One region of the Mesorhizobium sp. M7A.F.Ca.MR.176.00.0.0 genome, then DNA from elsewhere that is predicted to be linked to it. Evidence: predicted binding sites of a transcription regulator. Region 1 holds the regulator's gene; the other holds the start of a gene.
The links. Region 1 encodes PhoB, which activates phosphate uptake and scavenging genes when phosphate is short. Its sites were predicted from a motif close to TGTCATNNANCTGTCAT; they were not measured.
Positions count from the first base shown of each region.

Region 1 (5,964 bases):
ATCGACCTCAGTGTCGAGGAAGCGCGACGCAAGGTCTCGGACCAGCAGATCACCTGGATGAACAAGCTCAAGGCCGAGGGCGCGATGGCCGAGCACTTCAACAGCGGCCTGTTCACCTACGGCGCCTCCAGCCGCCCGGAAACCTCGGGCATGGGCGTGGCGATCATCGGCTCGTTTTATATGATGGTAATCGTGTTGCTCCTGGCGCTGCCGATCGGCGTCGCCGCCTCCATCTATATGGAGGAGTTTGCCAAGAAGAACCGTTTCACCGACCTTATCGAGGTCAACATCAACAATCTGGCAGCGGTGCCGTCAATCGTCTTCGGCTTGCTCGGCCTCGCGGTGTTCATCAATTTCCTGGGCATGCCGCGCTCCGCCGCTTTCGTCGGCGGCCTGGTGCTGACACTGATGACGCTGCCGACGATCATCATCGCGACGCGCGCTGCACTTGCCGCGGTGCCGCCGTCGATCCGCTCGGCGGCTCTCGGTCTTGGCGCCTCCAAGATGCAGATGGTGTTCCAGCACATCCTGCCGCTTGCCGCACCCGGCATCCTCACCGGCACCATCATCGGTCTAGCGCGTGCGCTCGGTGAAACCGCGCCCCTGCTGCTAATCGGCATGGTCGCCTTCGTCGCCGATCCACCGACGACGCCTTTCGATCCGGCCACCGCGCTGCCGGTGCAGATCTATATGTGGGCGAACGAGGCCGAGCGCGCCTTCGTCGAGCGCATGTCGGGCGCGATCATCATCCTGCTCGTCTTCCTCATGGCCATGAACATCACCGCGATCGTGCTTCGGCGTCGGTTCGAGCGGCGCTGGTAGAAAAAAGGCATTTTGGTATGAACATCATGACCGAACAGTCCCTTGAAAATGCAGTGGGCGATAAGATGAACGCCAAGTCGAACGAAGTGATCAAAATGCGCGGCGACAAGGTCGGCGTGTTCTATGGCGAGAAGCAGGCGCTGTTCGATGTCAATCTCGACGTCCGCCTGAATCAGGTGACGGCGCTGATCGGCCCCTCCGGCTGCGGCAAGTCGACCTTCCTGCGTTGCCTCAACCGCATGAACGACACCATCGATTCCGCGCGGGTAACCGGCAAGATAACGCTCGACGAAGAAGACATCTACGACAAGAACATCGATGTCGTTGAACTCAGGGCGCGCGTCGGCATGGTGTTTCAGAAACCCAATCCGTTCCCCAAGTCGATCTACGAGAACGTCGCCTATGGCCCGCGCATCCACGGATTGGCCAAGCGCAAGGCCGACATGGATCAGATCGTCGAGTCGAGCTTGAAGAAGGCGGCGATCTGGAACGAGGTGAAGGACCGTTTGCAGGAACCTGGCACGGGTCTTTCCGGTGGCCAGCAGCAGCGTCTGTGCATTGCACGCGCCATCGCCGTGTCACCCGAGGTGATCCTGATGGACGAACCGTGTTCGGCGCTCGACCCGATCGCCACTGCTCGCGTCGAGGAACTGATCGACGAACTGCGCCAGAACTATACGATCGTCATCGTCACCCATTCGATGCAGCAGGCAGCGCGCGTGTCGCAGCGCACCGCGATGTTCCATCTAGGCTATCTGGTCGAGGAGGGCGCCACCGACAAGATGTTCACCACCCCCGACGACAAACGCACCCAGGACTACATCACCGGCCGGTTCGGCTGAGCTCAGGCATATGAGGGACGAAGATCATGGGTGAACATACCGTTGCATCTTTCGATGAGGATCTGGAGCAGATCAGCCAGCTGATCCGCGACATGGGCGATCTCGCCCGCTCGATGGTCAGTGGCTCGACCAAGGCTTTGCTCAATTCGGACAATGCGCTGGCGCAGCGCGTGGTTTCCGACGATGCCATCATGGATGCCCGCCAGCGCGAGCTGGACGATCGCGCCATCACGCTGATCGCCAAGCGCCAGCCAATGGCCAACGATCTGCGTGCGGTGGTCGGTTCGATCCGCATGGCCGGCGACCTCGAGCGCATCGGCGACCTTGCCAAGAACATCGCCAAGCGCGTCGGCACTGTCGGGCTGAGCGTCACGCCGCACGATCTTTCGCATTCGATCGACGCGATGGCGCAGCTGGTGCTGATCCAGGTGCAGGGGGTCGTCGACGAGTATGCCGCCGCTGACGCGGCAGCGCTTGCCACGCTCAGAAACAATGATGAACGCATCGACGTCAAATACACCTCGGTGTTCCGCGAGCTGCTGACCTACATGATGGAAGATCCCCGCAACATCACGGCGTGCACGCACCTGTTGTTTTGCGCCAAGAACCTCGAGCGGATCGGCGACCACGTGACCAACATCGCCGAAAATGCCTACTATGTTTTGACCGGCACGCAGCTGCCAGCCAATCGTCCGAAGCAGGACGAGACGGCAATGTCCGCGCCAGCGGCATAACAGGGGTGACCAGCCGATGATCGCACCACGCATCATGGTGGTGGAGGATGAGGAGCCGCTAGGCGTGCTGCTCCGCTACAATCTTGAATCCGAAGGTTACCAGGTCGAGGTGGTGACGCGCGGCGATGAGGCCGAAATCCGGCTGCAGGAGAACGTTCCCGATCTTCTGGTGCTCGACTGGATGGTGCCTGCGGTTTCGGGCATCGAACTCTGCCGGCGCCTGCGAATGCGTCCCGAGACCGAGCGGCTGCCGATCATCATGCTGACCGCGCGAGGCGAGGAAAGCGACCGCGTGCGCGGCCTGTCGACCGGCGCCGACGACTATCTGGTCAAGCCCTTCTCGACGCCAGAGTTCATGGCCAGGGTCAAGGCGCTGCTGCGCCGGGCCAAGCCGGAAGTGCTGTCCAGCGTGCTAAAGGTCGGCGATATCGTGCTCGATCGCGAGTCGCACCGTGTCTATCGCAAGAAGAGCGAGATCCGGCTTGGGCCGACGGAATTCCGCCTGCTCGAATTCATGATGCGCCATCCAGGCCGCGTGTTCTCGCGCAGCCAGCTGCTCGACAATGTCTGGGGCGAGACGATCTACATCGACGAGCGCACGGTCGACGTGCATGTCGGCCGGCTGCGCAAGGCGGTCAACAATGGCCGTATGCCTGATGTCATCCGCACGATCCGTGGGGCCGGATACGCCATCCGAGAGGACTGAACTCCCTCGTTTGAACTCACGCCACGTTCTTGCCGCCGAAACCGGATCTCGCCTGCACGCCCGGCGCAAAAATCTCCTGATCGACGAAGATCAGCGCCCGCATGGCGCAGCCCTCGCGGATCAGCGGCAGTTCGTTCGGCTCGGTGTCGAAGGAAATCGATTTGGAATGCTGGCCGCCGGCGGTCTGGGCAATCGCTTGCCGCAATGCCGGCTCGATCAGGTCGAAGGCGGCGGCGCTGACACCGACCATGGCGACCGGCGCCGGATCGATCAGCGCGAACAGGCTGCCGAGGCCGTAGCCGAGCGCTTCGCCGGCCTTGCGATAGGCTTCCCGTTCGGGTCCGTCACCTTCGCGGGCCGCGGCAGCCAGGGCGCGCATGTCGGCGTCGCTGACATCGGCAACGGGTTCTGCATCCTCGCCCATCTGCCTGGCGTTGCGCCAGATGGCGTAATTGCCCGCATAGGCTTCGACGCAGCCGCGCCGTCCGCAGCGACATAGCGCGCCGTTCGGCCGATGGATCATGTGGCCGAATTCGCCGCCCGAAGAATGGGTGCCGGTGAACAATTCGCCCTTCAGCACCAGTCCCATGCCGATGCCGTGCGACAAAAGGATAGCGATGAAATCGTCGCGGTAACGATCGGGGTCGCGCCAGCGCAGCGCCACCGCCATCATGTTGCAGTCGTTCTCCATTATGGCAGGGATGCCGAACTGGTCTTCGAATATGTCAGCGAAGGCGATGTCGGTGTGCGGCGTGATCGGCGACCACAGCATGGCGCGGGCACGGGTGTCGGTGATGCCCTGGATGGCCAGCGCGATGCGGGCGATGCTGCGCACGTCCAGGTCGGGATCTGCCAGGCGGCGCCGCACGATGGCCGTGCATTCCCCGATCAGCGACTCGCGCGACATCGTCAGCGTGTCCAGCCGGCGCTGTTCCTCGGATATTACCTGGCCGGCATAGTCGATGACGGCGACGGAGAGGAAGTTCAGCGACAGCACCACGGTCATTACCGCGGCCGCTTCCGGATTGAGACTGAGGCCGACCTGCGGCCGGCCGCGTTTGAGTGAGCCGGCCTCGCTCGGCTTGCTTTCGGTCAGGATGCCTTCGACGATCAGGTCCGCTGAAATCGCCGAGATGGTCGAATGGCTGAGGCTTGTGGTCGCGGCGATCTCGGTTCGCGACGGCTGTCCGGCGCGGCGCACTGCCGCGATCACCATGGCGCGGTTGCGGCGGCGCAGATCGTCGTGGCGGATTCCGACCGACATGTTCTTTCATATCCTCCCGGTCGCTGCGGTTCCTCCTGCCCCTGGAACGCTGTCGGTGACGCCGGTAAATACTGGCAGAAGCTGCAGGCCGTGTCATTTATTTATTCCGAGACTCGAAAAAAACTCGAAATGACATCAAAATCCATCAGAATCGATGTTGACAGCGTTCGGGCGTTGGCCCAGTATTTTTTCGAGGCTCGAAAAAATAGAGCCTCTGTGCCGGCCCTCGGGTCAGTTTGGTCGCGCCATACGCGGCGCAGGGAGGATAATATGAAAAGATTCACGGCCGCCATCCTGGCGGGTGCCGCCATGTCGCTGACGCTCGCGTCTGTCGCGCAGGCGAAGGACAAGGTCGTCGGCGTTTCGTGGTCCAACTTCCAGGAAGAACGCTGGAAGACCGACGAAGCCGCCATGAAGACGGCGATCGAGGCCGCTGGCGACAAGTACATCTCCGCCGATGCGCAGTCCAATCCCGGCAAGCAGCTTACCGATGTCGAAAGCCTGATCTCGCAGGGCGCCAATTCCCTGATCATCCTGGCGCAGGACGCTTCGGCCATCGGCCCGGCCGTGCAGAAGGCGCTGGACGAAGGCATTCCGGTCGTCGGCTATGACCGGCTGATCGAGAACAAGGACGTCTTCTATCTGACCTTCGACAACAAGGAAGTCGGCCGCATGCAGGCCCGCGAAGTGTTCAAGGTCAAGCCGGAAGGCAACTACGTCTTCATCAAGGGCTCCGGTGCCGATCCCAATGCCGACTTCCTGTTCTCGGGCTCGATGGAAGTGCTCAAGGAAGCCATCGACAGCGGCAAGATCAAGAATGTCGGCGAAGCCTACACGGATGGCTGGCTGCCCGCCAACGCCCAGAAGAACATGGAGCAGTTCCTGACCGCCAACGACAACAAGGTCGACGCGGTGGTCGCGGCCAATGACGGCACTGCCGGTGGCGTCGTCGCGGCGCTGACGGCTCAAGGCTTGGCCGGCACCGTGCCGGTCTCGGGTCAGGACGGCGACCACGCCGCGCTGAACCGCATCGCCCTCGGCACGCAAACCGTGTCGGTGTGGAAGGACGCGCGGGAGCTCGGCAAGAATGCCGCCGAGATCGCCTCGCAACTGGCCGACGGCAAGAAGACGAGCGACATCGCCGGCGCCAAGGACTTCACGACGCCGGGCGGCAACACCGTCAAGTCGCTGTTCCTGACCCCGGTTGCCATCACCAAGGACAATCTCAACGTCGTCATCGACGCCGGCTGGATCAAGAAGGACGAAGTCTGCGCGGGTGTCGCCGCCGGCAGCGTCGCGGCCTGCAACTGATCCGTACCACTTTGCAATATCTGAACGCCGCGGCCCAAAAGCCGCGGCGTTTTCTCAAAGAATTCTGTTTCCGCATCATGCGGATAGCTTCTAGGCTGGGCTCCGGCATGCGCGTCAGACGGCCAGCCGGTGGGAGGAAACCATGACCGATACGACGTCAAACCCGCAGACCGATACGGCGCGCGCGTCGGAACTCGGCGCCGTCGCCCGGTTCCTGAAGGCGACCGAGATCGACACCCGCATGCTCGGCATGATCGGCGCGCTGCTGGTCATCTGGATTGGGCT
Region 1 covers NZ_RZTC01000020.1:18,384-24,347, forward strand. Annotated here, with positions in the region: gene pstA (phosphate ABC transporter permease PstA) at 1-822, shown strand, start outside; gene pstB (phosphate ABC transporter ATP-binding protein PstB) at 840-1,664, shown strand; gene phoU (phosphate signaling complex protein PhoU) at 1,691-2,398, shown strand; gene phoB (phosphate regulon transcriptional regulator PhoB) at 2,415-3,104, shown strand; gene EOB59_RS09550 (ROK family protein) at 3,121-4,368, opposite strand; gene xylF (D-xylose ABC transporter substrate-binding protein) at 4,639-5,679, shown strand; gene EOB59_RS09560 (sugar ABC transporter permease) at 5,822-5,964, shown strand, end outside.

Region 2 (5,964 bases), on a different contig from region 1:
CGGGCAGGTCTTGCGGCGGCGATGGAACGGGCGCCGGGTCGGGATCTGGTTGATGTCGACCATTATTCTGCACCCCCTTCAAAGCCTTCGCGCGGACGGCGCGGACCACGATCGGCACCGGCGTCGCCGAACGAGCGCGGCGGACGATCGCCACGGTCGCCGCGATCACGATCGCCGAACGAACGCGGACCACGATCGCCACGGTCACGGTCGCCGAAGCCGCCGCGTTCCGAGCGCTCTTCGCGCTTCTGCATCATGGCCGACGGGCCTTCCTCATGCGCCTCGACCTTGATGGTCAGGAAACGCAGCACGTCCTCGGACAGGCCCATCTGGCGCTCCATCTCGTTGAGCGCGGCCGCCGGGCAATTCAGGTCCATCAGCGTGTAGTAAGCCTTCCGGTTCTTGTTGACCCGGTAGGTGAGGGACTTCAGTCCCCAGTTCTCGACCCGGCCGACGGACCCGCCATTAGCGGAGATGACACCCTTGTACTGTTCGACAAGCGCATCGACCTGCTGCTGCGAGAGGTCCTGCCGGGCAAGAAACACATGTTCGTAAAGAGCCATTATGTCCTATGCCTTTCTTCGTTTCTCTCCCGGTTCCCGGCGGCAAAAGCCTCTGCAACTTCTCTGACCCGCAAACCCTCGAAGGGGCAGGGGGAAGAAAGGAGCATGACGAGACGGTCGAGAGCGGAGACACGGGAGGCGGAAGCACTTCCGGCTTCACACGAAGGTTCTGAAAAACCTCCGGCCCTCCGTTCAGCCCCCAGCAAGGACCGGCAGATTGCGGGCGTCTATACAGCAATCCGGCCGCAAAGCAAGCGCAAGCGGCATTCCCGTGTGTCTTAGCCGATGATCGGGGAGCAGCAACGGTCGGAGTTGTGGTTTCCGGCAACCACGTCTTAACCACACCAGCAGGTTGTGTGGAGTTGAAGCCTGGCCATCAACGGTCGATTCATCATCGCCGTGGAAGACGCCCGGCATCAGCAAGATCGTGCTGTTGCTCACCGACGGCGAGAACGTCGTCTATGGCGCCAGCCAACAGCCGACGAAATCTGACTACACATCATATGGTTATCTGGCCGGCGGCCGTTTCGGATCGGATAACCAGACGACGGCGGCACGCAATGTCGACGGCTGGACCAAAAACGTCTGCACGCAATTGAAGAACGAGGGCGTGCAAATCTACACCATGGTGCTGCAATCCGACACCGCAGCCAACCGCGCGCTTTACAGCGCCTGCGCTTCTGATCCGAGCGGCTATTATGCAGTCAACGATCCGACCAAATTGCCGGACGTTTTCCAGCAGATCGCCAACAAGTTCTCGAAGCTGCAATTGACGAACTGAACGCGCGATCCGGGACGGACTGGCCGGCTCCTGAGGGATCGTTGGGCTCAACTCGTATGGGCGACAACCTTGTCCTTGTCGACCGTTTCGGGGAAGAAGTCGGGCGCCGCGTGGCGTTTGCCGAACATCATATCATACTGAAGCAGGCGGAAATCGCGGATCGCCGGATCGATCTCCTTCTGCCGCGCCCAATCGGGCGTGGCTTCGCCAGCCGGCGTCAGCAGAAGATTGCGGTCGACGACACGGTAGCGTTCGCTCATCTCGCCCAGGAAGCCGGTGTAGTATGGATGGCTGATCCCGGCCGTTTTCAGGATATGATAGGGCAGGAAGGCTGGGCTGACGGCACCCATCTGCTCAGCCGGCCCGGTGCGGTTCGACCAGATGACCAGCGGCGTCTCGTGATGCTCGAGAGCAGCCTCGGGCGACGCTTCCTTGCGCGGCGCGACATTGTCCTTGAGGAAGCCGGTTTCGACATAGACCGGCCCCAGCGGCGGCAGATGGTCGCCGAAGAAGGCGATTACGGTGGGGCGGGAGCGTTTCTTGGCCCATTCGACGAGGCGTTCGAGCCCGCGATCGGCATCGGCTGAGCCCTCGGCGTAGCTGAGTAGCGATTCGCGCGCCCACTGGCTGATCGGCGCCTGCACCCTATGCGTGGGATTGTAATAGCGGTTCGGCTCGTAGGGACCGTGGTTTTGCAGGCTGACCGCAAAGAAGAACACCGGCTCGTCGCTGGCGTCGGCCTCGCTGATGATCTCGTCGGTCATCGCCGCATCCGATGCCAGTGGCCCGCGCTTTTGCATTGGCGGCAGCGTCTCTTCCGACTTGAAATCGTTGAAGCCGAAATCGGCATAGACCGCGCCACGGTTCCAGAACCAGTTGGTGCCGGGATGGATGGCGCGCGCCCGGTAACCCTGGCTCTTCAGGAAGGTCGCGAGCGAAGGCGTCGGCGTGCGCACATATTGCTGATAGGGGATGCTGCCTGCCGGCAGGAACGCGTTGGAGAAGCCGGTCAGCGCCTCGAACTCGATATTGGCGGTCATGCCGCCGAACTCCGGCGAGAACATCGAGCCCGAGCGCAGCGCCCGCACATTGGGGATTGGATCTGGCGTGATGGTGACGCCAGGCAACTTGGTCGGATCCCAGAAGGATTCGCTCATGACGATGATGATGTCCGGCTTCTCGGCCGGCACCGAGGCGGTCACATCAGGCCTAGCTATCGCTGCGATCGCCTTGTCGGAATAGCCCGGCGGCGCCGAGACATGCGCCATCGGCACGTTGAGGGCAAAGGCCAGCGCAAAGCCGTTGGAGGCATAGTTTTCCTTCTGGTCCCACATGATCGGGATGATCTGCAGCCGATCCCTGGTCCAGGAGAAGGTGGCGTAGTCCATGATCGAAACGAAGAAGGCGAGTAGCGGCACTGCCAGCGTCAGCCGCGCAAGGCGCCCCTTGCGGCCGAGTGCGGGAACCTTGCGGCGCCATAGCCGCCAGCCGTAGACGAGCAGCGACAGGCCGGCGACGATGCCGACGACCATGGCAAGCGCGGTCATCGGCCGTTCGCGTACCAAAAGCGGCAGCAGCGCGAAGATCTGGCGGGCATAGAGGAAATCGGTCGGATAGAGCGGATCGCCGAGATAGTGCGACTTCTGGTGACCGACGAAAGCAAGCGACAAGGTCAGCGGCGCGACGATCATCAGGCTCTGGTGGCTGCGGCCGAGCACCGCATCGAAGCCGATCAGGAGCAGCGCAAACACGACGATGGTGGTCCAGCCCGGCTTGAACGGCTGCAGGAAGAAGGAGATGGTTCCGGCAAAGTCGCCGCGCACGATCAGTTCGATGGCAAACACCAGGATAGCGGCGATCGCCAGGCTGATCAGCCCATAGCGCACGACCGGCCATCTCCTGCCCGGCAGATAGCCGGTGGAGGGGTCGTCTTCCAGGAACTGTGGCGCGGCCTTGCCGGTGCGTTTGTAACTCTTTGCCACTTTAACTTCCCCACCCAGCGACAAGCACGTCACTCGATTGTCATGGAATTGTCACGCAAAGCTAGCGCCTGTAACGGAAATAAGAAGAGCCAGCAAACGAATCGTGAGCGGTTTTCATCAGGAGTGATCGCCAAAAACCCTTTCGCAACAGGCACTCGGCGGACGAGGCTGCCCTCGGGCAGGGTCGAACCGGGCTTGACTTGGCGCCCCGCCATGCGTCACAGGCAAGAAAAACCCGTCTTCAGGCAAGCAAAACCAGCCCTTGGGAGCCCTCGCATGGCCGTTGCATTCACCTTTCCCGGACAAGGCAGCCAGGCGGTCGGCATGGGCAAGGATCTCGCCGACGCCTTCCCCGAAGCGCGCAGGGTCTTCCAGGAAGTCGACGATGCGCTCGGCGAAAACCTGTCGAAGCTGATCTGGGAAGGGCCGGAAGAGACGTTGACGCTGACCGCCAACGCGCAGCCGGCGCTGATGGCGGTGTCGCTGGCCGCGATCCGGGCGCTGGAATCGCGCGGCTTCTCGCTGAAAGGCAAGATCGCCTATGTCGCCGGTCATTCGCTGGGCGAATATTCGGCGTTGGCCGCTGCCGGTTTCGTTTCGGTTGCCGATGCCGCCCGGTTGCTGCGCATACGCGGCAATGCCATGCAGGCGGCGGTGCCGGCCGGCGAGGGCGCCATGGCGGCGATCATCGGATTGGAACAGGTCGATGTCGAAGCCGCTTGCGCGGAAGCCGCCAAAGGCTCTGTCTGCCAGATCGCCAACGACAATGGCGGTGGCCAACTGGTCATCTCCGGCGCCAAGGCCGCGGTCGAACTGGCCGCGAAACTGTGCACCGAGAAAGGCGCCAAACGCGCGCTGATGCTGCAGGTGTCCGCGCCCTTCCATTCCGCGCTGATGGCGCCGGCCGCGAACGTCATGCGCGAAGCCCTGGCCGGCGTGGCAAAGAACGCGCCGGTGGTTCCCGTCCTCTCCAATGTCACGGTCAGCCCGACCAGCGATCCGGACGAGATCGCCCGCCGCCTGGTCGAACAGATAACCGGCCGCGTGCGTTGGCGCGAGACGGTGGAATGGTTCGGCGCAAACGGCGTCACCACACTTTACGAGATCGGCGCCGGCAAGGTGCTTTCAGGATTGGCGCGGCGCATCAACCGCGATGTCGCCACCGCGTCGGTCGGCACCTCGGCTGACGTCGAGGCGGCCATGGCGGCGCTTGCATAAAGCGTCATTTGATCCCATCCCTGTAAAGGGTGTTCTCTTCTCAATCAGGAGACAAAAATGTTCGAATTGACTGGCCGCAAGGCGCTCGTCACCGGCGCATCCGGGGGCATCGGCGAGGCTATCGCCAGGATGCTGCATGCGCAGGGCGCGATCGTCGGCCTGCATGGCACCCGCGTCGAGAAACTGGAAGCGCTGGCTAGCGAGCTTGGCGACCGGGTCAAGCTGTTCCCGGCCAATTTGTCCAACCGTGAGGAGGTCAAGGCGCTCGGCCAGAAAGCCGAAGCCGATCTCGAAGGCGTCGACATCCTGGTCAACAACGCCGGCATCGCCAAGGACGGCCTGTTCGTGCGCATGTCGGATGCCGACTGGGACAGCGTGCTCGAGGTCAACCTGACCGCCGTGTTCAGGCTGACCCGCGAACTCACCCACCCGATGATGCGCCGCCGCCATGGCCGCATCATCAACATCACCTCGGTGGTCGGCATCACCGGCAATCCCGGCCAGACCAATTACTGCGCCTCAAAGGCCGGCATGATCGGCTTCTCCAAATCGCTGGCACAGGAGATCGCCACCCGCAACATCACCGTCAACTGCGTCGCCCCGGGCTTCATCGAATCGGCGATGACCGACAAGCTCAACGACAAGCAGAAAGAGGCGATCATGGCGGCGATCCCGACGCGGCGCATGGGCACCAGCGTTGAAGTCGCGTCCGCCGTCGCTTATCTCGCCTCCAACGAAGCCGCCTACGTCACTGGCCAGACCATCCACGTAAATGGCGGCATGGCTATGATTTGACGAGGTTCGGCAGCAACGCCGGCGGGTTGTGAAAAGAGACCATTTCGGCTTGGACCTCAGCTATTTTTCGTGTAATGCGGCCCGCAACCCGGCGGTTCGGGCAAAAACCGGTCCGTAGTCGTTGCGTTTCCGGCAGGACCATCTTTCAGCTTGATTAGCGGCATTCTGCCCGCTAACGAAGACAGACAAACAAAAGACGAGGATGCCCAAATGAGTGACACCGCAGAGCGCGTCAAGAAGATCGTCATCGAGCACCTTGGCGTCGATGCCGACAAAGTGACGGAGCAGGCGAGCTTCATCGATGATCTGGGCGCCGACAGCCTCGACACGGTCGAACTCGTCATGGCGTTCGAAGAAGAATTCGGCGTCGAGATTCCCGACGATGCGGCTGAGACCATCCTGACCGTTGGCGATGCCGTGAAGTACATCGACAAGGCTTCGGCCTGACGCTTTCCGCAGTCATCACCGGGGAGGACCTGCGATGAGGCGTGTCGTCGTCACGGGCCTTGGGTTGCTGTCGCCGTTCGGCATGGGCTTCGAGCACAGCTGGAAGGAACTTCTGACCGGCCGCAGCGCTGCCAAGCGCATCACTGAGTTCGAGGTGGAGGATCTTGCCTGCAAGATC
Region 2 covers NZ_RZTC01000029.1:9,229-15,192, forward strand. Annotated here, with positions in the region: gene rpsR (30S ribosomal protein S18) at 1-63, opposite strand, end outside; gene rpsF (30S ribosomal protein S6) at 63-563, opposite strand; gene EOB59_RS12315 (hypothetical protein) at 991-1,344, shown strand; gene EOB59_RS12320 (LTA synthase family protein) at 1,392-3,326, opposite strand; gene fabD (ACP S-malonyltransferase) at 3,603-4,544, shown strand; gene fabG (3-oxoacyl-[acyl-carrier-protein] reductase) at 4,602-5,339, shown strand; gene EOB59_RS12335 (acyl carrier protein) at 5,550-5,786, shown strand; partial or broken gene EOB59_RS36200 (beta-ketoacyl synthase N-terminal-like domain-containing protein) at 5,821-5,964, shown strand, end outside.
Region 2: EOB59_RS12320 (LTA synthase family protein) is a predicted target of PhoB. The motif match lies at 3,365-3,381, and genes of this name have one in related genera.